3 regions of the Streptomyces sp. NPDC090083 genome follow, and region 2 is predicted to be linked to each of the others. Evidence: riboswitches for the same ligand, from Rfam matches in the RefSeq annotation. Region 2 holds a riboswitch; each other region holds the start of a gene.
The links. A riboswitch is a leader RNA that binds a small molecule or an ion and turns the genes downstream of it on or off. The one in region 2 is predicted to bind S-adenosylmethionine.

Region 1 (9,996 bases), on a different contig from region 2:
CCAGGGCAGGATGTTCATGTGGCTGGCCGTCTTCGTGCTGGTCATGGCCGTCGTCTACGGCGTCTGGTCCAAGGAGGCGGCCGGTACCACGGCCCTCTTCATGGCCTTCGGCCTGTGCATCATGGTCGGCTTCTACCTGGGCTTCACGGCCCGGCGGATCGACACCCTCGCGCAGGACAACAAGGAGGCCGACGTCGCGGACGAGGCCGGCGAGGTGGGCTTCTTCAGCCCGCACAGCTGGCAGCCCCTCGCCCTCGGCGTCGGTGGCGCACTGGCCTTCCTGGCGATCGCGATCGGCTGGTGGCTGCTGTACTTCTCCGCCCCGATCATCATGGTCGGCCTGTACGGCTGGGTCTTCGAGTACTACCGCGGTGAGAACCGCACCCAGTAGCACGCGCTGAACCCCCACGAGCCCGGACACTCCGTCAGGAGGGTCCGGGCTCGTGCTTATGCCGCAATGCCGGTCCCTCGTCCGAGTGACCCACCGCGCCGCGGCTGACGAAGCTTCATAACCTCGGCTCATGAGCCACTCTCCGCGCACCCGCACCGTCGTCGGCTGCACCCTGCTGGTGGTCTCCCTCGGCGTGGGCGCCACCGCCTGCGGGTCCGACGGCGGCAACCCGCTGTCGGACAAGCCGTACGACGCGGCGGGGCAGATCTCCTTCAACGGCCCGTCCGGCAACGGGAAGAAGGCCGACCCCGACAAGCCCCTCCAGGTCACCGCCTCCGGCGACGACGGGCGCATCACGGACGTCACGGCCACGGACGCCACGGGACGCTACGTCACGGGCGAACTCGCCGCCGACGGCACCCGCTGGCACAGCACCTCCCCGCTGGCCGCCAACGCCCACTACACGGTCCGCGTGAGCACGGAGAACGAGGACGGCGCCCCCGGCCGCAGGGTCCTCACCTTCGACACCACCAAGCCGACCACGAAGAAGAGCCTGACCGTCACGTTCGGCCCGGACGCGGGCACGTACGGCGTCGGCCAGCCGGTCACCGCCGAACTGAACAAGCCCGTCAAGGACAAGGCGCAGCGGGCCATCGTGGAACGCGCCCTGAGAGTGGACTCGGTGCCCGCCGTGGAGGGCGCCTGGCACTGGGTGGACGACAAGGAACTCCACTACCGCCCCAAGGACTACTGGCCCGCCCACGCCACGATCCAGGTGCACAGCAACCTCGACGGCGTGAAGATCAGCGACCGCCTCTGGGGCGGCGCCTCGAAGGACCTCAAACTCACCACGGGCGACAAGATCGTCGCCGTGACGGACGCCGCGTCCCACGAGATGACGGTCTACCGCAACGGCGAGCAGATCAACGAGATCCCCGTCACCACTGGCAAGCCCGGCTTCGAGACCCGGAACGGCGTCAAGGTCGTCCTCGGCAAGGAGTACTTCGTACGGATGCGCGGAACCACCGTCGGCATCTCCGAGGGTTCCTCGGACTCGTACGACCTCCCCGTGTACTACGCGACCCGCGTCACCTGGAGCGGCGAGTACGTCCACGCCGCCCCCTGGTCGGTGGGCTCCCAGGGCTCGGAGAACGTCAGCCACGGCTGCACCGGCATGAGCACCGGCAACGCCGAGTGGTTCTTCGACACCATCCATGAGGGTGACGTCGTCAAGGTCGTCAACTCGAACGGCGACGACATGGAGCCCTTCGGCAACGGCTTCGGCGACTGGAACCTCGGCTGGAAGAACTGGCGGAGCGGCAGCGCGCTGGTCGGCGGGACACCCGACGGCCCCCGGCCGGAAGACGCGGCGAGGCTCCGTCCCGAGTCGGCGTGACCCACCCAGGGGCGCGGGGCCGTGACCTGTGCGGCTCCGCCGCGTGGGCGCGACCGGCCGCAGCGGGCCCGCGGCCGCCGCTCACCTCGCGCCCCGCCCCGCCGGGCGCTCAAGGCCGGCTAGGTCGTGTCCGTAAAGTCCTGTCGTTCGCCCGGAGGGCGGGCCGCGCGGCGTCAGGTGCGTGCTCTCGGCGTGCCGGGCGGAAGCCCTCGTACTGGGCGTACTCGGGCTTTCGCCCGGTGCGGCGAGTGGGGGCACCTCCCACGCCCTTCAGGCAGTGGGGGAGCGTGCATGGCGTCGCGCGGCAGACAGGACTTTGCGGACACGGCCTAGGCGCTCAAGGCCCGCTTGTGGCGCAGCAGAGAAGCCAGCGAGGCCGCGAACTCGACCGGGTCCACCGGCAGCGTCACCGCCGCGTCCGCACGGCTCCAGGTGGCCAGCCAGGCGTCCTGGGGCCGTCCGATGAGCACCAGCACCGGCGGGCAGTTGAAGATCTCGTCCTTGATCTGGCGGCACAGCCCCATGCCGCCCATCGGCGCGGCCTCACCGTCGAAGACACAGACGTCGATCCCGCCCCGGTCCAGCTCCTTCACGACCGCGGCCTGCGTCGCGCACTCCAGGAACTCCACCAGCGGGGCGTCCGGAGCGGGCCTGCGCCCGGTGGCCAGCCGTACTTGCTCGCGGGTGTTGGAGTCGTCGCTGTAGACGAGCACCGTGGCAGTCGGCTGCATTGTTCCTCCACGTATCTGAGAAGCACCGTGTCGATCGGGAACCCCGGGTACCGATGCGGCGGATGCTACTCCTTTGAACACCCCGTCAACACCTGTTGGAACACCCCTGCGATGGGCCATACGGGCAGTACACACGCTGCGGACACTCCGAACGGCACCCCCCGGAGTGAGGGCGGGATAAGCGACCGACATAATGTCGGTCGTGGCGACAGCAACGACAGTAGAAACCGGGCACGCGCACCCGTCGGTCAACCGGCCGAACCTCACCAGCGTCGGAACCATCATCTGGCTGAGTTCCGAGCTGATGTTCTTCGCGGCCCTCTTCGCGATGTACTTCACCCTGCGATCGGTGACCGGTCCGGATCACTGGAAGGAGATGGCGAGCCATCTCAACCTTCCGTTCTCCGCGACCAACACCACGATCCTGGTGCTCTCCTCCCTCACCTGCCAGCTCGGCGTGTTCGCGGCCGAGCGCGGGGATGTGAAGAAGCTCAGGGGCTGGTTCATCATCACGTTCGTGATGGGTGCGATCTTCATCGGCGGTCAGATCTTCGAGTACACGGAGCTGGTGAAGAAGGACGGCCTGTCGCTGTCCTCCGACCCGTACGGCTCGGTGTTCTACCTGACCACCGGCTTCCACGGCATGCACGTGACGGGCGGCCTCATCGCCTTCCTGTTCGTCCTCGGACGTACCTACGCGGCAAAGAGGTTCACCCACGAACAGGCGACCGCGGCCATCGTCGTGTCCTACTACTGGCACTTCGTCGATGTCGTCTGGATCGGCCTGTTCGCCACGATCTACTTGATCAAGTAGTCGGGCCCGATCCCGCGCGCAGCCAAGAAGCGCACATTCCAGAAGCATCGACGCAGAAGATCCTGACACCGGGGTAATCCGTGAAAAAGCTCTCCACACGACGACGCCATCCGCTGGCGGCGGTCGTCGTCCTACTCCTCGCGCTGGCGGCAACTGGGGGGCTGTACGCCGCGTTCGCTCCCGCGAGCAAGGCGCAGGCCGACGAGTCCGCCCAGTCCCTCGCCATCGACGAGGGCAAGAAGCTGTTCGCCGTCGGCTGCGCAAGCTGCCACGGCACCGGCGGTCAGGGCACCTCCGACGGTCCGAGCCTTGTGGGCGTCGGCGCCGCGGCGGTCGACTTCCAGGTCGGCACCGGCCGTATGCCGGCGCAGCAGCCGGGTGCTCAGATCCCGGCCAAGAAGGTCATCTACTCGCAGGCCGAGATCGACCAGCTCGCGGCGTACATCGCCTCGCTGGGCGCCGGTCCGGTCATCCCGACGAAGAACGAGTACGGGCCGGAGGGTTCGGACATCGCCAAGGGTGGCGAGCTGTTCCGCACCAACTGCGCCCAGTGCCACAACTTCACCGGCAAGGGTGGCGCGCTGACGCACGGCAAGTTCGCGCCGAGTCTTGAGGGTGTCGCTCCGAAGCACATCTACGAGGCCATGCAGACCGGCCCGCAGAACATGCCTTCCTTCCCCGACACCACGCTGTCGTCGAAGAACAAGAAGGACATCATCGCGTACCTCAACGCGGTCAACGGCGACAACACCGAGAGCCCCGGCGGTCTTGAGCTGGGCGGTCTCGGTCCGGTCAGTGAGGGTCTCTTCGCCTGGATCTTCGGTCTGGGCGCGCTGATCGCGGTAGCCGTCTGGGTCGCCGCTCGGACCGCAAAGGCCAAGAAGTCATGAGTAGCAAAGACATTCCAGAAGAGAACCTGCCCGCTGAGCAGGACGCGCACAGCGCGGTGTCGGTGGCGGACGAGCACGACCCGTTCGCCGACCCGGGACTGCCCCCGCACGAGCACCGTGTCCAGGACATCGACGAGCGGGCCGCCAAGCGGTCCGAGCGCGTCGTCGCCTTCCTGTTCACGCTGTCGATGCTCCTCACGGTCGGCTTCATCGCCTCGTACGTGGCGATCCCGGCCGACAAGTCGATCTTCGTCTTCCCGATCGGTCACATCAGCGCGCTCAACTTCGCGCTGGGTCTGACCCTCGGCGGAGCGCTCTTCACCATCGGCGCGGGCGCGGTCCACTGGGCCCGCACCCTGATGTCCGACGTGGAGATCGCCGACGAGCGGCACGCGATCGAGGCGCCCCCCGAGGTCAAGGCCAAGGTCATGGCCGACTTCAAGGACGGTGCCAGGGAGTCGGCGCTCGGCCGTCGCAAGCTGATCCGCAACACGATGTTCGGCGCGCTGGCCCTGTTCCCGCTCTCCGGTGTCATGCTGCTGCGCGACCTGGGTCCGCTGCCGGGGACGAAGCTCCGCCACACGCTGTGGTCCAAGGGCAAGCTTCTCGTCAACATGAACACGAACCTGCCGCTGCGTCCCTCGGACGTGGCCGTCGGCTCGCTCACCTTCGCCAAGCCCGAGGGCCTGGAGGAGACCGACGAGGAGTTCCAGACGGAGATCGCGAAGTCCGCGCTGATGATCGTCCGGCTCCAGCCGGACAACATCAAGGACAAGCGCGAGCTGGAGTGGGCGCACGAGGGCATCGTCGCCTTCTCGAAGATCTGCACCCACGTGGGCTGCCCGATCTCCCTGTACGAGCAGCAGACGCACCACGTGCTGTGCCCGTGCCACCAGTCCACCTTCGACCTCTCCGACGGTGCCCGAGTGATCTTCGGCCCGGCCGGTCACGCCCTGCCGCAGCTGCGCATCGGCGTGAGCGACGAGGGCTACCTCGAGGCGCTCGGCGACTTCGATGAGCCCGTCGGTCCTGCATTCTGGGAGCGCGGATGAGTACTACGACGAACACCGACTCGCGCTCGCGCGAGAAGGCACCGGCCGGCGAGAAGATCGCCGACTGGGCGGACGGGCGCCTGGGGATCTACTCCCTGGCCAAGTCCAACATGCGCAAGATCTTCCCCGACCACTGGTCGTTCATGCTGGGTGAGGTCTGCCTCTACAGCTTCATCATCATCATCCTCACGGGTGTGTACCTGACGCTGTTCTTCCACCCGTCGATGAACGAGGTGACGTACCACGGCAGCTATGTCCCGCTCCAGGGGCAGCTGATGTCGGAGGCGTTCAACTCGACCATGCACATCTCCTTCGATGTGCGCGGTGGTCTGCTGATCCGGCAGATCCACCACTGGGCGGCGCTGATCTTCCTCGCCGGCATGTTCGTGCACATGATGCGTGTGTTCTTCACGGGCGCGTTCCGCAAGCCGCGTGAGGTCAACTGGCTGTTCGGCTTCCTGCTGTTCGTCCTGGGCATGTTCACCGGCTTCACCGGTTACTCGCTCCCGGACGACCTGCTCTCCGGCACCGGTGTCCGCTTCATGGAGGGCGCGGTCCTGTCCGTGCCGATCGTCGGCACGTACCTGTCGTTCTTCCTCTTCGGCGGCGAGTTCCCGGGCGGCGACTTCGTCGCGCGGTTCTACTCGATCCACATCCTGCTGCTGCCGGGCATCATGCTCGGCCTGGTGGTCGGCCACCTGATCCTGGTCTTCTACCACAAGCACACGCAGTTCGCGGGCCCCGGAAAGACGAACAACAACGTCGTCGGCATGCCGCTGCTGCCGGTCTACATGGCCAAGGCCGGAGGCTTCTTCTTCCTGGTCTTCGGTGTCATCGCGGCCGTCGCGGCGATCGCGTCGATCAACCCGATCTGGTCGATGGGCCCCTACCGGCCGGACATGGTCTCCACGGGCGCCCAGCCCGACTGGTACATGGGCTTCTCCGAGGGCCTGATCCGTGTCATGCCGGGCTGGGAGATCAACTTCTGGGGTCACACGCTCGTCCTGGGCGTGTTCATCCCGCTGGTGATCTTCCCGCTGGTCCTGGTGTCGATCGCGGTCTACCCGTTCATCGAGGCCTGGGTCACCGGTGACAGGCGCGAGCACCACATCCTGGACCGCCCGCGCAACGCCCCGACCCGTACGGCCTTCGGTGCCGCGTGGATCTCGTGGTACTTCGTCCTGCTCGTCGGTGGCGGCAACGACATCTGGGCCACGCACTTCCACCTGTCGATCAACTCGATCACCTGGTTCGTGCGCGTCGGCTTCTTCGTGGTGCCGGTGCTGGTCTTCATCGCCACCAAGCGGGTCTGCCTCGGCCTCCAGCGCCGCGACCGGGAGAAGGTGCTGCACGGCCGCGAGTCCGGCATCATCAAGCGCCTGCCGCACGGTGAGTTCGTCGAGATCCACGAGCCGCTCAGCCAGGACGCGCTGCACACGCTCACCGCGCACGAGCAGTACGCGCCGGCCGCGATCGGCGCGACGACCGACGAGAACGGTGTCGAGCGCAAGGTCAAGGGCTCCGAGAAGCTGCGCGCCAAGCTGAGCGAGGCGTACTACGGCGAGGAGTCGCAGATCCCCAAGCCCACCGTCGAGGAGTACAAGGAGATCACGAGCGGCCACGGCCACCACTGATCGCTGAGGCGTCGCCACGCCACGGTCGAAGGGCCCCGTCCGAACACCGGACGGGGCCCTTCGCCGTGTCCCGCGCTGGATAGGGTGGGGACGCGTATGCAGAGCAGGTTTCTACGACACTCAGGAGCGGCCGTATGAGCGCTGTGACCCCCGCTGGAGGCGACACCGCGGCGGCCCGTTCCTGGCCCGACGTGCTGAGCGCGCTGCTGGCCGGACAGGACCTGAGCACCGCCGACACGGCGTGGGCGATGGACCGGATCATGAGCGGCGAGGCGGCCGACGCGCAGATCGCGGGCTTCCTGGTGGCGCTGCGGGCCAAGGGCGAGACGGTCGAGGAGATCACCGGGCTCGTCGAGACGATGTACGCCCACGCGAAGCCGCTGCACATCCCGGGACCGGCGGTCGACATCGTCGGCACCGGCGGCGACCGGGCCAAGACGGTGAACATCTCGACGATGTCCGCCATCGTGATCGCCGGGGCCGGTGCGCGGGTCGTCAAGCACGGCAACCGCGCCTCCTCCTCGGCGAGCGGCTCCTCGGACGTCCTGGAGCGGCTCGGCATCAACCTCGACCTGTCGCCCGAGCGGGTCGCGCAGGTGGTGGAGGAGGCCGGGATCACCTTCTGCTTCGCGGCCAAGTTCCACCCCACGATGCGTTTCGCGGGCGCGGTCCGGCGGGACCTGGGGGTGCCGACCGCGTTCAACCTGCTCGGCCCGCTGACCAATCCGGCGAAGGTCACCTCGTCGGCGGTCGGCTGCTTCGACACCCGCATGGCCGGGCTGATCGCGGGCGTCCTGGCCGAACGGGGCTCTTCCGCCCTGGTGTTCCGCGGTGACGACGGCCTCGACGAGCTGACGACCACGGCCACCTCCCGGGTCTGGAACGTCCGCGACGGCAAGGTCACCGAAGAGGCCTTCGATCCGCGGGACGTGGGCCTGGAACTCGTCCCGGTGGAGGCCCTGCGCGGTGCCGACCCCGAGTACAACGCGGACGTGGCCCGCCGCCTCCTGGACGGCGAGACGGGCCCGGTGCGGGACGCCGTACTGCTGAACTCGGCGGCTGCCCTGGTGGCGCTGGAGGCCGGGGACGGGCCGCTGGCGGACCGGATCCGGGCCGGGATGGACAAGGCGCGGGAGTCGATCGACTCCGGGGCCGCGAAGCGCACGCTGGAGCGCTGGGCGGCGGCGAGCAACGCGTGACCTAGCGGGTCGTCGTCCCGCGATCCGGACACGGGTTGCGGGACGACGATCACCTCGCGTAGGTTTTCCGATCAGGTCATGAGTGACAGTCATGAGGCCCCGGCCGACTGTCCGGCAACCCTCCGTCCGTGGCGGGGTGCCCCGGGTGAAGACCAGGCCGTAGGCAGCGAGGTCTGCGGCAAGCGCGGGCCCCTCGAAAGACACCAGGGGTCCTGGTCATCGAGGGAGCCCTCTGTGAGCAAGCGAATGCGATAGGGCGTCGAGCCCCGCCTCCGCATACCCCCTTCTTCTTCTCCTGCGCCGTAGCCGTGTCGGCTCGCGCAGTGAATTCGCCTGCCTCTCACGGGAGTTCGCCATGTCTGTCACCACCGTTGCCGCCGCCCGCACCCTTTGTGCCCCGCTGCCTGTTCTCGGCCGGGATGTCACCGTCCCGCTCGTCACGGGCGGCGAGGTCACCTACGCGGCGCTCGACTACGCGGCCAGCGCCCCCGCCCTCCAGCGCGTCTGGGACGACGTCGCCGCCTACGCCCCGTACTACGGCAGCGTGCACCGCGGCGCCGGCTACCTCTCGCAGCTCTCCACCGACCTGTTCGAGAACGCCCGCAGGACGGTCGAGGAGTTCCTGGACTGCCGCCCCGACGACCAGCTGATCTTCACCCGCTCCACGACGGACTCCCTCAACCTGCTGGCCGCGGTGCTCCCCGCCGACTGCCAGGTCTTCGTCTTCGAGACCGAGCACCACGCCTCGCTGCTGCCCTGGAAGGACGCCCGGGTCACCTACCTCGACGCCCCGCGCACCCCGGGCCAGGCCGTCGAGACCCTGGAGCGGGCCCTCGCCGCCCGCGACCCGCACGGCCCGGCCCTGGTCTGTGTCACCGGCGCCTCGAACGTCACCGGCGAGCTGTGGCCGGTCCGCGAGCTGGCCGCCGCCGCGCACGCCCACGGCGCCCGGATCGTCCTGGACGCGGCCCAGCTCGCCCCGCACCACCCGGTCTCCGTGCGGGACCTCGACGTCGACTGGATCGCCTTCTCCGGCCACAAGCTCTACGCCCCCTTCGGCTCGGGCGTCCTCGCCGGCCGGGCCGACTGGCTCCGGGCCGCCGACCCCTACCTCGCGGGCGGCGGCGCCAGCCGCAAGGTCACGCGGCGCGAGGACGGGGGAGTGGACGTGGAGTGGCACGACAGTGCCGCCCGGCACGAGGCGGGCTCCCCGAACGTCATCGGCGCCTACTCCATCGCGTCGGCCTGCAAGGCGCTCACCGAGGCCGGTCTCGACACCCTGGTCGCCCGCGAGCAGCACCTGATCGCGCAGGTGCGGGCGGGCCTGGCCGAGGTCCCCGAGGTCAGGGTCCTGTCGCTGTTCGGCGACGACGCCCCGCGGGTCGGCGTCATCTCGTTCGTCGTCGACGGCTGGAACAGCTCCCACTTCGCCGCCGCCCTCTCCGCCGAGTACGGCATCGGAGTGAGGGACGGCCTCTTCTGCGCCCACCCCCTGCTCCGCACCCTGCTGGGCACCGACCCCGGGGCCCAGGGCGAATGCGGTGCCCCGGAGGCGGCCCCCGGCGAGAAGTCCCTCAACGCGATCCGGGTCAGCTTCGGCGCGGGCACCCCGGACGAGCACGTGGAGCGTTTCGTGACGGCGGTGCGGGAACTGGTGACCGACGGCGCCAAGTGGAACTACCGCACCGAGAACGGCCGCTGCGTCCCGGCGGCGTGAGTCAGGCCCCCTCAGGGACAAGCCCCCTCAGGGACACCCCCTGGGGGCCAGGCCTCACGAATCCAGCCCGATGGCGAAGGCCGCCTCGAGGTCGTGCTGCGAGTACGTCCGGAACGCCACGTGCGTGTCCGTCCCCTCCACCCCGGGAATCTTGGAGATCCGCCCGGGGATG
Region 2 (9,996 bases):
GGCAGATAGTCCAGCACCAGGAACGACACCGTGTAGGCCGCCCACAGCACCCCGACCGCCTGCGCGAGCCGTTTGATCACATACCGGCGCATGATCTAGCCGATCCAGGTGTCGTGCAGCTGGAGTCGGCTGGAGGCGTCGAAGTCCAGGCTGTGCACCTTCTTCGAGGTGCCCAGCTGGGTCTGAAGCTCCACCACGGGCACGTAGTAGGCGTTCTGCACGAGCAACTGCTGTGCCTGGGTGACCAGTTGCTTGCGCTTGGCGGCGTCGACGGTCGCGGCCTGCTCGTTCAGTGCCGTGTCGAGGGAACTCGCCGGCAGGTGGTAGAAGTTGGCCAGCTTGGTGGAGAAGGAGCTGCGCAGGATGTCCGGGTCGGCTCGGGTCACGTTCCCCCATACCGCGTCGAAGTCACCCGACTGGAGCGTCGGGGCGAACTGTGTGACCTGGAGCTGCTTGAGGACCACGTCGACACCGATGGCCTTGAGCTGCTGCTGGACCAGCTCCAGAGCGGGCTGGTTGGTGGCCGAGTTCGGGAACCACTTGACGGTCAGGGTCAGCTTCTTGCCGTCCTTGGCGCGGATGCCGTCGCCGCCGGTCTTCCAACCGGCCGCGTCCAGAAGGGACTTGGCCTTGGCCGCGTCGAAGCCCAGACCGGACGAGAGGTCGGTGTAGTCGGGCGTGGTGTGCGCCAGGACGCTGGTCGCCGCCTGGGTTCCGGTGGGGAAGACGGTGTCGGCGATCTGCTGCCGGTCGATGGCGAACAGGATTGCCTGCCGCACCCTGGCGTCCTTGAGAGCCGGGCGGGAGTTGTTGAGGCCGAGGCCGAACACCACACCGGGGTTGGCGCGCCGCAGGAGGGTGACCTGACCGCCCTTGAGCGCCGCCTCGTTCGCCTTGCCGACGCTGCTGATAGCGTCCACTTGGCCGGACTGAAGGCTGCCCGCACGCACACCCGCCTCGGGCACGACCTTGAACACCAGCTTGTCCAGGTACGCCTCGCCCTTCTTGCTCCACAGCGAGGAACCCCAGGCGTAGCCGGTGCGCTTGGCCAGGGTGATCGACTGGTTCTGCACGTACTGCTTCAGCACGAAGGGCCCGGACCCGACCACCCCGTCGCTGCACTTCTGCTGTGGGGTCTTCTTGACGCTCGCCGACGACTCGATGCCCAGCGAGTGGGTCGAAGTGGCCTGCAGGAACTGGGCGTTGGGCTGGCTGAAAGTCACCTTCACGGTGAGCGGATCGACGACCGTGGTGCTCTTGACGCCGCTGAGGTAGCCCTCGGCGAGGGTCCCCAGGGCGCCGAGCTTCGGCACCGCGTCGAAGTTGTCCTTGACCACCTGCGCGGTCAGCTTGGAACCGTCGCTGAAGGTGACACCGGAGCGCAGGTGGAAGGTGAACGTCGTGGCGTTGGAGCTGACGTCCCAGCTCTTCGCCAGCCACGGCACGATCTTGCCGGTACTGGGGTCCTGGTCGGTGAGGGAGTCCACGACCTGGCGCACCGAGTAGATCGTCTCGTTGCTGCCGACCTGCTGCGGGTCCACGCAACCGGAGTCGGAGCCGACCGCGAAGGTCAGAGTGCCGCCGGACTTGGGCTGTCCGGAGGCGCCCTCGGAATCACCGCCGCCGGACCCGCAGGCGGTCAGCAGAACACTGGTGGTCAGCAGGGCGGTCAGCGCCGCCCACTGGGAGGTTCTGACATCGGAAAGTGCAGTCACGGAGGGCTTCTCCTACTCGTGTCACCAGGCACGGGCGTGGTAAAGGGCACAGCCGTGCGTGGGCATGCGGTCCCGGTCGGCGCGACGCCAGTGCCGGGGAGCGCTGTGCAGACGGGGATCGGAAAGGAACGGGACAAAAAATGGGATCAAGAACAGACGAGGTCATCGGACACAGGCGGGCGCGGCGACAGCAGTGCCGTACCCGCGGCCTGCGGCGGGAAGGTTCGTCAGGCCTGACAGAGGCAGCTGGTGGAGCGCTTGAGATCGATGTGACGCCGACGCGCGAGGCGGGAGAACACGGTGGCGCCGACGTAGCGAGCGCTGAGGTCACCACCGTGCCGCATATCGGTCCTCCACATGATCCGGCTCCGGTCACGGAGCCACGCGCTTGCGGGGATCATCGGCGATCCCGCCGGGCTTTCACCTGGAGCACCCCACCGCGTGGGAGGGTTGCCGGTCAGCGAGCCAGGGCTTGATGCTGACACTCAATGCCGTTCGTGATCGTACGGAGTGGTTCTGTCGTACGTCAATGGCGGAAAACGATGCTCTGCGGGGGCAGTCGGGCCGTGGATCGGGATCGAGTCCGGCTCAGGAACCGCCGCGCTCGCGGTGAATCTTCACCAACGCAGCCAGGTTTCGGTGAAGGCCTGGAGGTCCGTGATGGTGGCCTCGGTGGTCATGAGGAATCTCCTTCGTCACGGGGTGCGGGGGCAGGGCTACGACATGTCGGGCCAACAGCTCTGCTCAACCGGCCAGTTCGCCGAGGAGCTGCCAGGTGCGGCGGCGGTCCGCCTCTCCTGCGATCTCGGTGCCCGAGAACACGACCTCGGTGGCACCGGCGTCGCGGTAACGGCGTACTTCGGCCTCGACCGTCTTCTCGTCGCCGATCACGGCCAGGTCGGCGGCCCGTCGGCCGCCGGAGAGCTCGATGACCCGGGCGTAGGACGGGATCTGCTCGTAGAACGCGAGGTTCTCGACGGCCTTGGCGCGTACCGCGTCCACGTCGGCGGTGACCACGCCGGGCACCAGGGCGACGATCCTGGGCGCGGGGCGGCCGGCTGCCTCGGCCGCGGCGGTGACCGCCGGAACGATGTGGTCCGCGAGTGCGCGCGGTCCGGCCAGGTAGGGCAGGATCCCGTCCGCCAGTTCGCCGCTGACCCGCAGTGCCTGCGGCCCCATCGCGGCGACCAACAGGGGGACACCGCTCTCGGCACCTGGTACGCGTGCGGGGACCGGGGTGGTGGCGGTCAGCAGTTCGCCGTGGAAGTCGGCGGTACCGGTCTCGGTCAACTGCCGTAGAGCGGTGAGGAATTCACGCAGTCGCGCGATGGGTCGCTCGAAGGGCAGACCGAAGCCGGTCTCTGTCAGCAGCTTGGTGCCCAGGGCCAGGCCGAGGTGGTAGCGGCCGTGGGTCGCGGCCTGGGCGGTCTGGGCCTGGCTGGAAACCAGCAGTGGGTGGCGGCCGAAGACGGGGATCGCGGAGGTGCCGACCTGCAGTCCGGGTACCGTGCGCCCGACGATCGCCGCGAGCTGGGGCGAGTCCGCGCCGAAAGTCTGACCGAACCAGGCCGACCGCAACCCGGCCGCCGCTGCCTCGTGTGCCAGCTGCACGGTGGCATCTACCTGGTTCAGGGCATCGGACGCGTTGAGCGCTACTCCAACAGTCATGTCAGTCACAACGGGCGTCGGTCGAGCCCGCATTCCGGCCCGTGTGTGACAGCTTCTTGTCAGTCATGTGTACTCGGGCCCCTGTCCCGGGCCAATGGGCGGAACGGCCTTCCGGTTACCCGTCCCGGCCGCTGACGGTCCGGCGCGCACCGGTGGGTGAGCCGTTCACACATGCCGAAGTGTTCCTCGACGTGGCGGATCAACTCAGCGAGGCTGAAGGGTAGTTGGTCGACCGGGCCGCTGTGCCCCAGCTTCGGGCGGTAGTTGACATGGCACCGGGGGACACTCGCGCATCGGTGCGTGCCGCGCGGTGTCGCCTCCCGTGCGTGAGAGCCTCCACCTGTCAGAAGCTTTCCACTCGAACGTACGTCATTCGCCCCTCTGAGTGTCGAGGTCGACCATGGCGGAAGACATCTCACCCGCTGGGACGCGTGGTGGACGCGTCTTTCTCATTGTGCTTTGATCCGGCCATGGACACCACTGGCCCGGCACACACGGTGCTGCTCGACCCGTTCTGGGTGAGCCGCCGCGCCGACCAGTTCGACCAGGTCTGTTGCTGACAGCCGTCCGACGGCTCGCGATCTCGCCTTCTCTTTCTGCCTGCAGCCTTCTCGCGCCCTCAACCAGCCCCCCCATCAGGCGCAGTTGGGAGGCACGTGCGTCCGCCCTGCCGTGAAGGAACCTCCCATGGCCCATTCCCCAGCCCTGCCCGTCATCGACATTTCCCGCTTCCGCGCCCCGGACGCGGACCATGACGCCTTTCTTGCCGAACTTCGCGCAGCCGCCCACGAGGTGGGCTTCTTCTACGTCACCGGGCACGGTGTCCCCGCAGCACTGCGGGAGGAAGTGTTGAGCGCGGCCCGCCGCTTCTTCGCGCTCACGGAGGAGCAGCGGCTGGAGATCGAGAATCTCAACTCGCCTCAGTTCCGGGGCTATACGCGCACCGGTACCGAGTACACGGCGGGCGGCGCCGACTGGCGTGAGCAGATCGACATCGGTCCGGAGCGGGCGGCGCTGGAGACCGGACCGGCGGATCCCGATTACCTGCGCCTGATCGGCCCCAACCAATGGCCCTCCGCACTGCCGGAGTTGAGGGACATCGTGCTGCGCTGGCAGGCGGAGGCACTGAGGGTGAGCCGTGAGGTGCTGCGGGCGCTCGCGGCGGCCCTCGGTCAGGGCGAGGGCTACTTCGACCAGTGGTTCGACGACGAGGCTGCCCTTCACGTCAAGATCATTCACTATCCTCCGCGGGTCACTCAGGGCGCCGATCAGGGCGTGGGCGCCCACAAGGACTACGGCTACCTCGTGCTGTTGCAACAGGACGAGGTGGGCGGGCTGCAGGTGCGGCGCGAGGACGGTGAGTGGATCGACGCGGTGCCCGTGCCCGACGCGTTCGTGTTCAACATCGGCGAGATGCTGGAGATCGCCACCCAGGGCTATCTGAAGGCCACACAGCACCGGGTTGTCAGCCCGAGGTCGGGCGTCCACCGCTACTCGATCCCCTTCTTCCTCGGCCCGCGCCTGGACGCGGTCGTCAAACCGCTGCGACTGCCGCCGGAACTGGCGGCGCTGAGCCGGGGCGTCACGGACGACCCGGACAACCCCCTGCTCGCGGCCTTCGGGGAGAACGCGGTCGTCGGCTGGCTGCGCTCGCATCCCCGTGTCGCCGAGCGCTGGTGGTCGGACGTCCTGGCCAGGCAGGAGGTCGGCCGATGACCGACTGGGCGTTCGAGACCCGTCAGGTGCACTCCGGAGCCGTCCCCGACCCCTCGACCGGCGCCCGGGCGGTGCCGATCCACCCCGCCACCAGCTACGTCTTCCGAGACACCGCGCACGCCGCCGCAGCCTTCGAACTGACCGACCTGACCACCCACGCCTACACCCGGCTGTCCAACCCGACCACGGCCGTGGCCGAGGAGCGCATCGCCTCCCTGGAGGGCGGTTCGGCGGCGGTCGCGGTGGCCAGCGGCCAGGCCGCGACGACGCTCGCCCTGCTGAACCTGGCCCGTGCGGGCGACCACATCGTGGCCTCATCGTCTCTGTACGGCGGCACCCGCACTCTCCTGGAGCACACGTTCGCCGACTTCGGTATCGACGTCACGTTCGTCGACGACCCGGACGACCTGGGCGCCTGGTACACCGCCCTACGGCCGACCACGAAGGCATTCTTCGGCGAGACCATCGGCAACCCGCGCGGCAACGTCCTCGACATCGAGGCGGTGGCCCGCATCGCCCACGAGGTAGGCGTGCCGCTCGTCGTCGACAACACCGTGCTCACCCCGTACCTGCTGCGGCCCATCGAGCACGGTGCCGACATCGTCGTGCACTCCACCACCAAGTTCCTCTCCGGGCACGGCACCGGCATCGGCGGGGTCGTCGTGGACAGCGGGCACTTCGACTTCGGCGCGGATCCGGACCGTTGGCCCGGTCTGACCCGTCCGGACCCGACCTACAACGGACTGTCCTACTGGGACTCCTTCTCCGACCTCGGCCTCGCCTACGCGCTGCGGCTGCGCACCCGGTTGGTCCGCGATCTGGGACCGGCCGTCTCACCGTTCAACAGCTTCCTGCTCCTTCAGGGCCTGGAAACGCTCAGCCTGCGCATCGAACGGCATGTGGCCAACGCCGAGGCACTCGCGCACTGGCTGGAGGAACAGCCCCAGGTGACACGTGTGCACTATGCCGCTCTCGCCTCCAGCCCCTGGCGGACGCAGGCCAAGCGCTATCTGCCGCGCGGCACGGGAGCGGTCCTGGCCTTCGAACTCGCCGGCGGCCTGGAGGCGGGCCGGCGCTTCGTCGAAGGCGTCCGACTGTTCAGCCATCTCGCGAACATCGGCGACGTGCGCAGCCTGGTCATCCACCCCGCCTCCACCACCCACGCCCAACTCGCCCCGGACCAGCAGCTCGCCGCAGGTGTCACCCCCGGCCTCGTACGGCTGTCGGTCGGGATCGAAGGCGTCGACGACCTGGTCGCCGACCTTGCGACGGGACTGCGGGCAGCCGCCGTATGACCCACTCCTCACACACCCAAGGAGCAAGATCCGCCATGCGCCGTAGCAGCGTTCTCCGGCTCGCAGCCCTCGCAGTACTCGCCGGTCTGACCGTGACGGCGTGCGGCACCGGCTCGGCAGACGACCCCGCGAACGCCGGCCAGACCAGCCAGGCCGCCCAGCCCGCCGACATCGACGCGAATGCCACCGTCGACGTACGCCTCGTACTGGAGCCGACCAGTCTCGACATCGCCACTACCGCGGGCGCGGCCCTCGACCAGATCTTGCTCGACAACGTCTACCAGGGCCTGCTGACCCGCACCGAAGACAACAAGATCGAACCGAGTCTCGCCACGTCGTACGAGCAGTCGCCTGACGGGCTCACCTACACCTTCCACCTCGCCAAGAACGTCACCTTCCACGACGGCGGCAAAGTCACCGCCGCCGACGCCGTCTGGTCTTTGCGGCAGGTCACCGCGGCGGGCTCGAAGAACCCCGACGCGGCGGCGCTCGCCTCCGTCGACACCATCAAGGCCACCGACGACCACACCGTCGTTGTCACCCTCAAACACCGGGACACCGGGTTCACCTGGGGGCTGACCGGCCGGGCGGGCATCGTGTTCAAGAAGGGGACCAACTTCACCTCCCTCGCTGGGACGGAGAACGGCACCGGGCCGTTCAAGCTGTCCGGCTGGAAGCGGGGTTCGTCCATCACGTTCGTCCGCAACGACGCCTACTGGGGGAAGAAGGCCAAGGTCGCCAAGGTCGTCTTCCACTACATCAAGGACGACAACGCCGCCAACAACGCCCAGCAGACCGGGCAGACCGACATCGAGACGGCCGCGGACGCGACCCTGCTCCAGCCGTTCTCCGACCGGAGCAAGTACACGGTGCTGCGCGGCGACACCACCGACAAGTTCACGCTCGCGTTCAACAACGCCTCCGGCCCGACCAAGGACGTCCGGGTACGGCGAGCCATCCGCCAGGCCGTCGACAACGCCGGACTCGTCACGACCCTCGGCGGCGCGGCCAAGCTGGTCGGCGGCCCGGTGCCGGCCACCGACCCCGGCTACGAGGACCTCACCTCGATCGACGCGTACGACCCGGCGAGGGCCAAGAAGCTGCTCAAGCAGGCCGGCTTTGGCAGTGGTCTCAAGCTCACCGTGCAGATCCCCAACATCTACCCGGCCGAGATCGGCGACTACCTCGCCTCCCAGCTCAAGCAGGTCGGCATCCAACTCACCGTCCGGCAGGTGGAGTTCCAGACCTGGCTGGACGCCGTCTACACCAAGCACGACTACCAGCTCAGCCTCGTCGACCACGCCGAGGCCCGCGACCTGAACAACTTCGCCAACCCCGCCTACTACTTCGGCTACGACAACGCCAACGTGCAGAAGTGGTACGCGGCCGCCCAGACCGCCGCCGGCGACACCGAGCGGGACGCCCTGCTGAAGAAGGCGGCCCGGCAGGTCTCCGAGGACGCCGCCGCCGACTGGCTGTTCGTCAACCAGACCCTCACCGTCGTCCGCGCCGGAGTCACCGGCGTGCCGCGCGACTTCACCAGCAACCGCTACGACCTCGCGGACCTCGCCGTGGCGAAGAAGAAGTGAGGCCCGTGTGACCCTCTACGCGCTGCGCCGGGCCGCGCTTCTGGTCGCGTCCCTGTTCGCCGCCAGCGTGCTGATATTCCTGGTGCTGCGGCTGCTGCCCGGAGACGTCGCCCAGACCATCGGCGGCATCAAAGCCACGCAGGCCCAGGTCGCGGCCGTACGCCACGACCTGGGCCTGGACCGGCCGCTCGCCACGCAGTACGCGCATTGGATCGGCGGAGTGGCCCGCGGCGACTTCGGACGGTCGGCCCTCGACGGTACGTCGGTGTCCGGCCAGCTCGCCGAGAAGTTCGCGGTGACCGGACCACTGGCCGCGGGAGCCGTCGCCCTCGCGCTGGCCTTCGCCGTGCCGGCGGGCATCGTCGCCGCCACGCGCCGCGACACTCGGCTCGGCGGCGCCGTCAACGCCCTCGGGCAGCTCGGCATCGCCCTGCCGACGCTGTGGGTGGGGCTGCTGCTCGTCGTGGTGTTCGCGGTCCAGGTCCGCTGGCTGCCCGCGCAGGGCTTCCCCGTCGACGGCTGGGCCGAGCCGGGGCAGGCGTTGCGCAGTCTGATCCTCCCGTGGCTGACCCTGGCGCTGTCCGAGGGCGCCGTCCTGCTGCGATTCGTGCGCTCCGCCGTGCTGGACGTCCTGCACCAGGACTGGCTGCGCACCGCCCGGGCCAAGGGGCACACGCGCACGAGCGCGCTGGTGCGGCACGGACTGCGCAACGCGGCGGTGCCGGTCGTGTCGGTGCTCGGTCTGCAGATCGCGGCGCTGGTCGCGGGGGCGGTCGTCGTGGAGCAGGTCTTCGTGCTGCCCGGCGTCGGCCAGATGCTGATCACGGACGTCGGCAACCGGGACCTGGACAAGGTGCAGGGCGAGATCCTGCTGCTCACCGGCGCTGTGCTGGTCATCGGTTTCCTGGTGGACCTCGCGCACCGGCTGATCGACCCGAGGCTGCGGAGCGCCGTATGAGGATCCCGCCTGTCGTCCTGGCACTGCTGCGCAGCCGCAGCGGCCTCGCCGGGACCGTCCTCGTCGGCTTCCTGGTCCTGTCCGCCCTGCTCTCCCTCGTCTGGACCCCCTACGACCCGACTTTGGCGCGCCCGCAGGACGGCTGGCTGCTGCCGATGTCCGGCGGGCACCTCCTCGGCACCGACCGGCTGGGCCGCGACGAGCTCAGCCAACTCCTCACCGGCGCCCGCGGCACCCTGCTGACCGCGCTGCTCGCGGCGGTGATCGCCGCCGTCGTCGGACTCGCGCTGGCACTGGCGGCGGTGCTCGTGCCGCGCTGGATCGGCGCCGTCGTGGTCCAGCTCACGGACGTGCTCATCGCGTTCCCCGTGCTGCTGGTCGCGATGATCCTCACCGCGGTGTACGGCGGTTCCACCTGGACCGTGGTCACCGCGGTCGGCGTCGGAACGGGCGTCAACCTCGCCCGGGTCGCGCGCGCCGAGGCAGGGAGGGTGCTGAACACCGACTACGTGCTGGCCGCGCACGCCGCGGGGTCCGGCACCTGGCGCACTGTCCGCAAGCATCTGCTGCCGAACATCGCGCCCACGCTCGTCGTACAGCTCTCGCTCGTGCTGTCCGTGGCGGTGCTCGCCGAGGCGGCCTTGTCGTTCCTCGGGTTCGGGGCGCCTGCGCCCGCGGTCTCGTGGGGCCGCATGCTGCACGAACAGCAGCAGTACATCGCCGCCCGGCCGCTGCTCGTCATCTGGCCGGGGATCGCTGTCGCCGCCTCGGTCCTCGGCTTCAACCTGCTCGGCGACGGGCTGCGCGAGGCGGCCGACGCACGGCTGCGGATCCGGGAGGCGTCATGAGCCTGCTGACGATCACCGACCTGAGCGTGCGCATCGGCGGCTCCACCGTCGTCGACGAGGTCGGCCTGGAACTCGCCCCCGGTGAACGGCTCGCGCTGATCGGCGAGTCCGGTTCCGGCAAGTCGCTCACCGTCCTCGCCGCGATGGGACTCCTGCCGGACGGAGCCGAGGCCACCGGCAGCGTCCGGCTCGGCGGTCAGGAACTGC
Region 3 (9,996 bases), on a different contig from region 2:
TGAACACGGTCGGCGCCTCGGTGAGCTGGCAGGTCAACGGCATTCCCTCGGACGGCACGTACACCGTCTTCGCGCACTACAGCTCGACCAGTGACGACCAGCACATGACGCTGTCCATCAACGGCAAGAAGTTCGGCAGCCCGTTCAGCCTGAAGAACTACGCGAAGGCGGCCGACGGCGACTTCGCGAAGGGCTGGACGACGAGCTTCGCGTGGCCGAGCCTCACCAAGGGCAGCAACACCCTCACCCTGTCCTGCGAGAACGGCGACAACTGCAACGTCCTCCTGGACCAGTTGTGGGTGAAGCAGGGCCAGGTCAAGAAGTAGGCACCCCCCGGCCGACGTCGGCCGGCCGTCTCAGGCCGCGCTGACGTCCCCCGTCACCGTCACCCGCTCCAGCAGTTCCTCGTACGTCGCGCGGTCGAACTCGCCCGCCGCCGGGGCCCGTACGGTCGCCGCGGACAGTGCGACCGCTCGGGCCAGCCGGTCCGGCCAGGGCAGGCCCTCCACCAGGCCCGACAGCAGGCCCGCGACCGCCGAGTCGCCCGCGCCGGTCGGGTTGCCGGGGAGGCGGGCCGGTGGGGTCGCCTGCCAGCTGCCGTCCGGGGTGGCGGCGAGGAGGCCCTTCGCGCCGAGGGAGACGACCACCGTGCGGGCGCCTCGGCGGCGGGTGTCCCGGGCGCCGCGGGACGGGTCGTGGGAGCCGGTGAGTTCGGCGAGTTCGTCGGTGTTGGGCTTGACGATGTCGGGGCGGGCGGCGACTCCTCGGCGGAGGGGTTCGCCGCTGGTGTCCAGGAGGACGGGGACGCCGGCTGTCCGGGCCGTGCGGACCAGGCCCGCGTACGCGCCCACCGGGAGGCCTGGGGGCAGGCTGCCGCACAGGGCCACCGCCGAGACGCCGGGCAGCAGGGACTCGTAGGTCGTCCGGAACGCTGACCATTCCGCCGCTGTGACGGTCGGGCCGGGCTCGTTGAGCTGAGTCGTGTCACCGGACAGCTGGTCGACGATCGCTATCGTGCGGCGGGTCGTGCCGGAGACGGGCACCAGCGCGTCCCTCACGCCCGGGGTGTCGGCGAGCCGGGTCCGCAGCACGTGTCCTGTCGTGCCGCCCGTGAAGCCGGTGACGGTCACCTCGTGGCCGAGGGCGGCCAGCACCCGGGCCACGTTCAGGCCCTTGCCGCCCGGCCGTTCCGTGACCTCGGAGACGCGGTGCGAACCGTGCGGTCGCAACTCCCGTACCCGATAGGTGATATCGAGAGCGGTGTTCAGTGTGACCGTGAGGATCACCGGTCCGACCTCCCCCGAAGTGTGTGCCGTCGCCGTCCGGTTGGGACCCGATCATGCCAAAGAGGCGGCGGCCCGCCCAGTCTCCCGGACCGGTCGCCGCCCCGACGGCGGGGCAATTCAGCCCAGTTGGGGATCCACCACCCACTCGCCGCGCCGCATCACGCCCTTGAGGTCGAACTCCTCGTCCAGCAGCACCAGGTCCGCGTACTTGCCCGGCTCCAGCGAGCCGACCTCGTCGTAACTGCCCAGCAGCCGGGCCGGGTTGGCGGAGATCGCGGCGACGACGTCCTCCACCGGCAGCCGGTCGACCGTCACCGCGCGCTTGAACGCCCGGTCCAGGGTGAGCGTCGACCCCGCGATCGAACCGCCCTCCACCAGCCGCGCGACCCCCTCGCTCACCTCGACCTCCAGCGGGCCGAGCATGTACCGGCCGTCTCCGAAGCCCGCCGCGTCCATCGCGTCGGTGATGAACGCGACCCGCTCCGCACCGGCGTGGTGGAACGCCAACTCCAGTGCCGCCGGGTGCAGATGCGTGCCGTCGTTGATCAACTCGACGGTGACGCGCCCGTCGTCGAGCAGCGCGGCGATCGGTCCGGGCTCCCGGTGCCCGAGCGGCGGCATCGCGTTGAACAGGTGCGTGGCGACCGTCGCGCCCGCGTCGATCGCGGCGAGGGTCTGCTCGTACGACGCGTCGGTGTGGCCGATCGCCGCGATGACGCCGAGCTCGGTGAGCAGGCGTACGGAGTCGAGGCCGCCGGGGAGTTCGGTCGCCAGGGTGACCATCCTGGCCTGGCCGCGGGCCGCGTCGACGAGCTTGCGCACGTCGGCGGGGTCGGGGTCGCGGAGCAGGGCCTCGGAGTGGGCGCCCTTGCGGCACGGGGAGATGAACGGGCCCTCGAAGTGGATGCCGGCGAGGTCGCCCTGCTCGGCCAGTTCGGAGAGGAGGCCGGCGCGCTGGGCGAGGAAGTCCATCTCGCCGGTGACCGTCGAGGCGACGACCGTGGTGGTGCCGTGCAGGCGGTGGGTGTGGATGCCCTTGAGGACGTCCTCGACGGTGCCGGAGGTGAAGGAGGCTCCGCCGCCGCCGTGGTTGTGGATGTCCACGAAGCCCGGGACCAGGGTGAAGCCGGTGACGTCGACGAGGCGGGCGTTCTCGGGGGCGGCGCCGGTGATGCGGGTGCCGTCGACGATCACCCGGCCGTCTCGCACGGTTCCTGTGGGGAGGACCACTGTGGCGCCGGACAGGATGAGGGGGCTGTTGCCGGTTGCGGTCTGCGGGTGCGTCGTGGCTTGTCGCGCAGTTCCCCGCGCCCCTGGGTCGGCTGCCATCAGGCGGTTACCTCCGTACGGTCGGTGTGGTTGAGGAGATCCCAGGCCAGTAGGCCCGCGCCCAGGCATCCCGCCGTGTCTCCCAGGGCCGCCGGGACGATCGACGGCAGTTTCTGGAAGGTGATCCGGCGGCGGACCGCTTCGCGCAGTGGTGTGAACAAGGTTTCCCCCGCCTCCGCCAGGCCGCCACCGATGATGATCGTGCGCGGGTCCAGGAGGGTGAGGGCGGTGACGAGGCCGTCGGCGAGGGCGTCGATCGCCTCGTGCCAGACGGTGGTGGCGACGGGGTCGCCGGAGTCGACGGCCTCGGCGCAGTCGGCCGCGTCCGCCGTGGGGGTGCCGGACGCCGTGGCCCACGCCTCGGTCACCGCCGCCGCGGACGCGTACCGCTCCAGGCAGCCGGTCTGGCCGCAGGGGCAGCGCAGGCCGCCGGGGCGCACGACGATGTGGCCGATCTCGCCCGCGAAGCCGTGCGCGCCGGCCTCCACCCGGCCGTCGAGGCCGATCGCGCCCGCTATGCCGGTGCCCAGCGGCACGAACAGGAAGCGGTCGGCGCCCCTGCCCGCGCCGATCCGGCCCTCGGCGAGACCGCCGGTGCGCACGTCGTGGCCGAGGGCGACCGGGACTCCGCCGAGCCGGGCGCCGAGCAGGTCGCGCAGGGGTACGTCGCGCCAGCCGAGGTTCGCCGAGTAGGCCGCGATGCCGCGCTCGGCGTCGACGATGCCGGGGACGGCGACCCCGGCGGCCGACGCGGGCTCGCCGTACCGCTCCGCGCCGTACGCGCGCAGTTCGGCGGCGAAGCCGAGGATGTGCTCGACGACCGCGTCCGGACCGCGCTCGCGGCCGGTCGCCCGGCGGGCCCGGTGCAGCAACTCGCCCTCCGCCCCCACGAGGGCGGCCTTCATCCCGGTGCCGCCCACGTCGAGGGCGATGACATGTCTCACGGGGGACAGTGTGGCCCGTCTACCCGCGAGAGGTCTAGTCCACTCACGTGGTGTAGACCTTATGGGTTCACAGAGCGAACGTCACGAGAGCAAAGGTGGGGATGCGGCAGTGCAGCGGCGTAGGACAGGAATGATCGCGGCGACGTCCGTTCTGGGCATGACGGCGGTCCTCGGCGGCTGCGGACTCGGCGGGGGATCCGGCGACGTGACCCTCCGGCTGGTCGCGGCCGACTACGGCGACTCCGCCTCGAACAGCTCGCGCACGTACTGGGACGGGGTCGTCAAGGCCTACGAGGCGAAGCACCGGAACGTCAAGGTCGAGGTCAGCGTCTACTCCTGGAACGACGTCGACCGCAAGGTCAAGGAGATGGTCGCGGCCGGCAAGGCGCCCGACATGGCGCAGATCGGCGCGTACGCGGACTACGCCGCCGCCGGCAAGCTGTACTCGACGGCCGAGCTGCTCTCCATCCCCGTGGAGGCCGATTTCCTGGAGTCGCTGCTGGACGCGGGGCAGGTGAAGCACATCCAGTACGGCATGCCGTTCGCCGCGTCCACGCGCGTCCTCTTCTACAACAAGACCCTCTTCGCCGCCGCCGGCCTGACCCCGCCGAAGGACTGGAGCGAGCTGGCCGCCGACGCCCAGGCACTGAAGGCGCGGGGCGTGAAGTACCCGTTCGCGCTGCCGCTCGGCCCGGAGGAGGCGCAGGCCGAGACGATGCAGTGGCTGCTCGGCGGGGGCGGCGGCTACACCGACGACATCGGCACCTACACCCTCGACTCCGCGCAGAACATCGCCACCTTCACCTGGCTGCGCGACAACCTCGTCGCCAAGGGCCTGACCGGGCCCGTCGCCCCCGCCAAGCTCAACCGCGCGGACGCGTTCGCCGCCTTCGCCAACGGTGACGTCGGCATGCTCAACGGCCACCCGACCCTCATGCAGCAGGCCGTCAAGAAGGGCGTCAAGTTCGGCACGGTCCCGCTGCCCGGCCGCAACGGCAGGGCCAAGTCCACGATGGGCGTCGCCGACTGGATGACCGCCTTCAAGCAGAACGGCCACCGCGAGCAGATCGGCGACTTCCTCGACTTCGTCTACAGCGAGAAGAACGTCCTCGCCTTCTCCCGCGAGTACGACCTCCTGCCGGTGACCAACTCCGCCTCCGAGGCGATGGGGGAGTCCGCGCAGGACAAGGATCTGCGGCCGTTCCTCGACGAACTCCCGCTGTCCACGCTCTACCCGGCCGGCAACACCTCCTGGGCCGCGGTCAGCTCCGACATCAAGCAGCGCATAGGCCAGGCGGTGGCCGCGAACGGCAGCCCGGCGGGGGTGCTGGGGCAGCTCCAGGCGTCGGCGTCGCTGGCGGAGAGCGGGAAGTAGCGGCGCCCGGGGCCGCTGTCGGTGGCGGGGACTACGGTGCAGGCATGGAGAAGGACAGGCCCGCCCGGCTTCCCGCGCTGAACCGGAGGGAACAGGACATCCTCGCGCTGGAGCGCCGCGGCTTCCCCGGCCCCGGCGTGAAGGAGCGCGCGATACGCGAGGAGCTGGGCCTGGCCCCCGTGCGCTACTACCAGCTGCTCAACGCCCTGCTGGACGACGAGCGGGCGCTGGCCCACGACCCGGTGACGGTGAACAGGCTGAGACGGGTCCGCGAAACCAGGCGCACGGAGAGGTAGCGGCAGCTGTGGGTCCCGGCGCCGCCCGGATAGGGTCGACGCATGGGCAGCCCTCAGGACTCCACCGATCCCTTGGCCGTACTGCCGACCCCCGTCACCCGCGCCGGACGCGAAGGCCTGGCGGCGATCCTCGCCGAACCGGCCGCCGCGGTGGTCGGGCTCGACTTCGACGGCACGCTCGCACCGATCGTGCCGGACCCCGAGCAGGCCAGGGCCCACCCGGACGCGGTGCGCGCGCTGGCCGCGCTCGCCCCGAAGGTCGCCTCCGTGGCCGTCGTCACCGGCCGCCCGGCCGGTGTGGCGGTGCGCAACGGCGGCTTCGCGGGCGTACCGGGCCTGGAACACCTGGTCGTCCTCGGCCACTACGGCGCGGAGCGCTGGGACGCGGTGAGCGCTACGGTCACGGCCCCCGCCCCGCATCCCGGTGTCGCCGCGGTCCGGGCCGAACTCCCGGGATTCCTCGACCGGTTCGGCGCCTGGCAGGGCACCTGGATCGAGGAGAAGGGCCGCGCGCTGGCGGTCCACACCCGGCGCGCCGAGGACCCGCAGGCCGCCTTCGAGGCCCTCCGCGAGCCCCTCACCGACCTCGCCGCCCGCAACGGCCTGATCGTCGAACCCGGCCGCCTGGTCCTGGAGTTGCGGCCGCCCGGCATGGACAAGGGGGTCGCGCTCACCGACCATCTCCGCGAGACCGGCGCCGGGTCCGTCCTCTACGCCGGTGACGACCTCGGCGACCTCCCCGCGTTCGCGGCCGTCGAGAAACTCCGCTCGGACGGCGTTCCCGGCCTGCTGGTGTGCAGCGGGAGCGACGAGGTCACGGAGCTGCGGGAGCGGGCGGACCTGGTGGTGGACGGCGCGGCAGGGGTCGTAGGCCTGCTGTCGGCGCTCGCGGTCCGGCTGGGGTGATTGCCCCGGCGCCTCAACTCGCCTGGTCCTGGAGCGCGTTCAGCTGCTCCAGGAACCACTGGGCCGGGGGCAGGGCGGTGGCCGCCGCCGTCAGCCTCTTGGTGCGCTCGGCGCGTTCGCCGGCCGGCATGGTCAGCGCCTCGTGCAGGGCGGCGGCCGTGCCGATCACGTCGTAGGGATTGACCGGGACCGCGTCCTCGCCCAACTCCTCGTACGCGCCCGCCTCCCGGGACAGGACCAGCACGCAGCCCTCGTCGCAGACGACCGGGACCTCCTTGGCGACGAGGTTCATGCCGTCGCGGATGGGGTTGACGAGGGCGACGTCGGCGAGGCGGTACGCGGCCAGCGAGCGGGCGAAGTCGTCCTTGACGTGAAGGACCACCGGCGTCCAACCCGCTGTCCCGTAGCGGGAGTTGATCTCGTCGGCGACTCGCTGCACCTCGGCCGTGTAGTCGCGGTAGACGGCGAGGTCCTGCCGGGACGGGTAGGCGAACGCCACATGGACGACCTGCTCCAGCAACTCCGGGTGGTCGTCCAGGAGTTGGCGGTACGCCAGCAGTCCGCGCACGATGTTCTTGGACAGCTCGGTGCGGTCGACCCGGACGATCGTCCTGCGGCCCGCGCCGATCTCCTCGCGGAGGGCCGCGATCCGCTCCTCCACGTCCGCCTCGTGCGAGCGGGCCCGCAGGAAGTCGGCGTCGGCGCCGAGCCCGTGGACACCGATCCGGGTGTCACCGACGCCCCCGGCGAACTCCGCGCAGCAGGCCGTGAACGCGTCCGCCCAGCGGTGGGTGAGGAAACCGAGCCGGTCCGCGCCGAGCATGCCCGTCAGCAGCCGCGCCCGGATGTCGTCGGGCAGCATCCGGAAGTAGTCGGCCGGCGCCCACGGTGTGTGCGAGAAGTGGCCGATCCGCAGGTCGGGGCGGAGCTCGCGCAGCATCCCCGGGACCAGGCACAGGTGGTAGTCCTGCACGATCGCGACGGCACCCTCGGCCGCCTCCTGGGCCAGCGCCTCCGCGAACGCCCGGTTGTACGCCTCGTACGACGCCCACTGGCGGCGGAACTCCGCGTCGAAGACCGGCTCCAGCGGGGTCTGGTACAGCATGTGGTGCACGAACCACAGCACGGAGTTGGCGATGCCGTTGTACGCGTCGGCGTGCACGTCGGCCGGGATGTCCAGCATCCGTACGCCGTCCTCGCCGACCCCGCGCCGCACCGCCTCGCGGTCGCCGTCGGAGAGCGCCGAGCACACCCACAGCGCGTCGGCGTCCGGCCCGATGGCCGAGAGCCCGGACACCAGCCCGCCGCCACCGCGCTTGGCGCGCAGCGCACCGTCGTCGCCCACCTCGTACGAGACGGGACCGCGGTTGGACGCGACGAGCACCTGAGCGGCACCGCGAGGGGGCGTGGAGACCGGAGGGGCCGTGGAAGCCGTGGAAGCCATACGCCACAACCTAGCCCGGCCCGGAAACGCTCAAACGTACGGACGGCCGGCGGCGGACCGTATGCGTCCGTATACGACCGTCCATGACCGCCTGCGCCCGGTCATGCGACCTTGCGGGACTGGTATTCGGCGATGTCCGCCATCGGGGGCCGCTCCTCCGTGTCCACGGAGTAGGTGCGCGGCTCGAAACCGTCCGGACCCCGCTCGAACTGGGTCAGCGACGGCCGGATGAGGTGGCCGCGGGCCAGTCGCAGCTGGGCCGTGCGGTAGATCTGCGCGGCCATCCGGCCCAGGGCCTGCCCGTCCTGGTGCCGGTGCTTGCGGACGCCGACGTCGACCTGGGCGAGGGCGTCGAGGCCCACCAGGTGCAGCGCGTCGACCAGCATGCCCAGTTCGACGCCGTACCCGACCGGGAACGGCAGCTGTTCCAGCAGCGAGCGGCGGGCCGCGTACTCGCCGCCGAGCGGCTGCACGAAACCGGCCAGCTGAGGCCAGTGCATGTTCAGCAGCGGGCGGGCCATCAGCTCGGTGACCCGGCCGCCCTGTCCTGCCCTCCGGCCGGAGGCGGGCGGACCCGGCTCCGTGCCGAGCGGCCGGTCGTACATCGCCTTGACGAGGTCGACGCCGGGGTCGGTGAGCAGCGGGCCCACGATCCCGGTGACGAAGTCCGAGGAGAACTCCCTCAGGTCCGCGTCCACGAACGCGACGATGTCGCCGCTCGTCACCAGCAGCGACCGCCACAGCACCTCGCCCTTGCCGGGCACGGCGGGGATGCGGGGCAGGATGTCGTCACGGTGCACGACCCGGGCGCCCGCCGCGGCGGCCACCTCGGAGGTGCGGTCGGTGGACCCGGAGTCGACGACGACGATCTCGTCGACGAGCGGGACCTGCCGCATGAGGTCGTGACGGATGATCGCGACGATCTCGCCGACCGTCGCCTCCTCGTTCAGCGCGGGCAGCACGACGGAGACCGTCTGGCCCGTGCGGTGCTTGGCGGCCAGGATCTTGTGGAGCGGCCGGTCCGTCAGGGACCAGGAGCGGGTGCTCAGCCAGTGCTCGACTTCCTTCAGCACGTTGCGCGGCTCCTCTGCGTTCCATCTCGCGGTTCGGACGGCTCACTCAACTGTCCTGGCCTTCGGTTACAGTCTTGAACAACGCTGATGACCATTACATGTCCGAGGTCGTCGGTGAGACAAATGCATACACAACTGAACACCGCTCATCCAGAGGGGCAGAGGGATACGGCCCGTTGAAGCCCCGGCAACCCTCCAGTCGGTTCTCGCGCACGCGAGGCTCCCGGCTCGGGAAGGTGCCAAATCCGTCTCATGGCGAAACGCGTCGTGAGGAAGATGAGGAAAGGGCCTCGCCTCCATGGTTGCGCAGACTGTTGCAAGCACCACGAACACCGTCGATCTCGGCCCCGCCGCGGCGCTGTCCTGCCGCGAGTGCGGCCACCGCGTCCCCCTCGGCCCGGTCTTCGCCTGCGAGGAGTGTTTCGGCCCGCTGGAGATCGCCTACGACTTCTCGGCCTACGACACCGAAGAACTCCGCAAGCGCATCGAAGCGGGCCCCGCGAACATCTGGCGGTACGCGCCCCTGCTGCCCGTCCCCGCCGACGTGGCCGGCAAGCCGAACATCAACCCGGGCTGGACCAAGCTCGTCCAGGCCGACAACCTCGCCCGCGAACTGGGCGTCGACGCGGGCAAGCTGTTCGTCAAGGACGACTCCGGCAACCCGACGCACTCCTTCAAGGACCGCGTCGTGGCGCAGGCGATCGAAGCGGCCCGCGCCTTCGGGTTCACCACCCTCTCCTGCTCCTCCACCGGCAACCTCGCCGGCGCCGTCGGTGCCGCCGCCGCGCGGGCCGGCTTCCGCTCCTGCGTGTTCATCCCGCACGACCTGGAGCAGGGCAAGATCGTGATGGCCGCGATCTACGGCGGCGAACTCGTCGGCATCGAGGGCAACTACGACGAGGTGAACCGCTTCTGCTCCGAGCTGATCGGCGACCCGGCCGGCGAGGGCTGGGGCTTCGTCAACGTCAACCTGCGGCCGTACTACGCGGAGGGCTCCAAGACCCTCGCGTACGAGATCTGCGAGCAGCTGGGGTGGAGGATCCCGGACCAGCTCGTGGTTCCCATCGCCTCCGGCTCGCAGCTCACGAAGATCGACAAGGGGCTCCAGGAGCTGATCAGGCTCGGGCTCGTCGAGGACAGGCCGTACAAGATCTTCGGGGCGCAGGCGGAAGGGTGCTCGCCGGTCTCCGTCGCCTACAAGGCGGGCCACGACGTCGTCCGGCCGCAGAAGCCGGACACGATCGCCAAGTCGCTGGCGATCGGGAACCCCGCGGACGGTCCCTATGTGCTGGACATCGCCCGGCGGACCGGCGGGGCGGTCGAGGACGTCGACGACGAGCAGG

Region 1: another riboswitch for S-adenosylmethionine. It lies ahead of ACIPTO_RS24355 (aminotransferase class V-fold PLP-dependent enzyme); the one in region 2 lies ahead of ACIPTO_RS42325 (ABC transporter substrate-binding protein).
Region 3: another riboswitch for S-adenosylmethionine. It lies ahead of thrC (threonine synthase); the one in region 2 lies ahead of ACIPTO_RS42325 (ABC transporter substrate-binding protein).

The regions. Positions count from the first base shown of each region.
Region 1 covers NZ_JBIVED010000007.1:849-10,844, forward strand. The annotation lists gene ACIPTO_RS24315 (cytochrome c oxidase subunit 4) at 1-391, shown strand, start outside; gene ACIPTO_RS24320 (Ig-like domain-containing protein) at 522-1,787, shown strand; gene ACIPTO_RS24325 (hypothetical protein) at 2,117-2,518, opposite strand; gene ACIPTO_RS24330 (heme-copper oxidase subunit III) at 2,712-3,332, shown strand; gene ACIPTO_RS24335 (c-type cytochrome) at 3,413-4,222, shown strand; gene ACIPTO_RS24340 (Rieske 2Fe-2S domain-containing protein) at 4,219-5,274, shown strand; gene ACIPTO_RS24345 (cytochrome bc complex cytochrome b subunit) at 5,271-6,908, shown strand; gene trpD (anthranilate phosphoribosyltransferase) at 7,043-8,107, shown strand; SAM riboswitch class IV at 8,182-8,298, shown strand; gene ACIPTO_RS24355 (aminotransferase class V-fold PLP-dependent enzyme) at 8,463-9,824, shown strand; gene ACIPTO_RS24360 (Lrp/AsnC ligand binding domain-containing protein) at 9,879-9,996, opposite strand, start outside.
Region 2 covers NZ_JBIVED010000022.1:62,594-72,589, forward strand. The annotation lists gene ACIPTO_RS42320 (ABC transporter permease) at 1-92, opposite strand, end outside; gene ACIPTO_RS42325 (ABC transporter substrate-binding protein) at 96-1,715, opposite strand; SAM riboswitch class IV at 2,095-2,208, opposite strand; gene ACIPTO_RS42330 (LLM class F420-dependent oxidoreductase) at 2,460-3,383, opposite strand; gene ACIPTO_RS42335 (isopenicillin N synthase family dioxygenase) at 4,071-5,099, shown strand; gene ACIPTO_RS42340 (O-acetylhomoserine aminocarboxypropyltransferase/cysteine synthase family protein) at 5,096-6,394, shown strand; gene ACIPTO_RS42345 (ABC transporter substrate-binding protein) at 6,430-7,983, shown strand; gene ACIPTO_RS42350 (ABC transporter permease) at 7,991-8,941, shown strand; gene ACIPTO_RS42355 (ABC transporter permease) at 8,938-9,789, shown strand; gene ACIPTO_RS42360 (ATP-binding cassette domain-containing protein) at 9,786-9,996, shown strand, end outside.
Region 3 covers NZ_JBIVED010000002.1:194,106-204,101, forward strand. The annotation lists gene ACIPTO_RS06685 (carbohydrate-binding protein) at 1-326, shown strand, start outside; gene ACIPTO_RS06690 (1-phosphofructokinase family hexose kinase) at 357-1,286, opposite strand; gene nagA (N-acetylglucosamine-6-phosphate deacetylase) at 1,404-2,615, opposite strand; gene ACIPTO_RS06700 (ROK family protein) at 2,615-3,559, opposite strand; gene ACIPTO_RS06705 (ABC transporter substrate-binding protein) at 3,690-4,934, shown strand; gene ACIPTO_RS06710 (DUF3263 domain-containing protein) at 4,979-5,230, shown strand; gene otsB (trehalose-phosphatase) at 5,273-6,136, shown strand; gene ACIPTO_RS06720 (trehalose-6-phosphate synthase) at 6,150-7,580, opposite strand; gene ACIPTO_RS06725 (glucosyl-3-phosphoglycerate synthase) at 7,682-8,653, opposite strand; SAM riboswitch class I at 8,797-8,936, shown strand; gene thrC (threonine synthase) at 8,952-9,996, shown strand, end outside.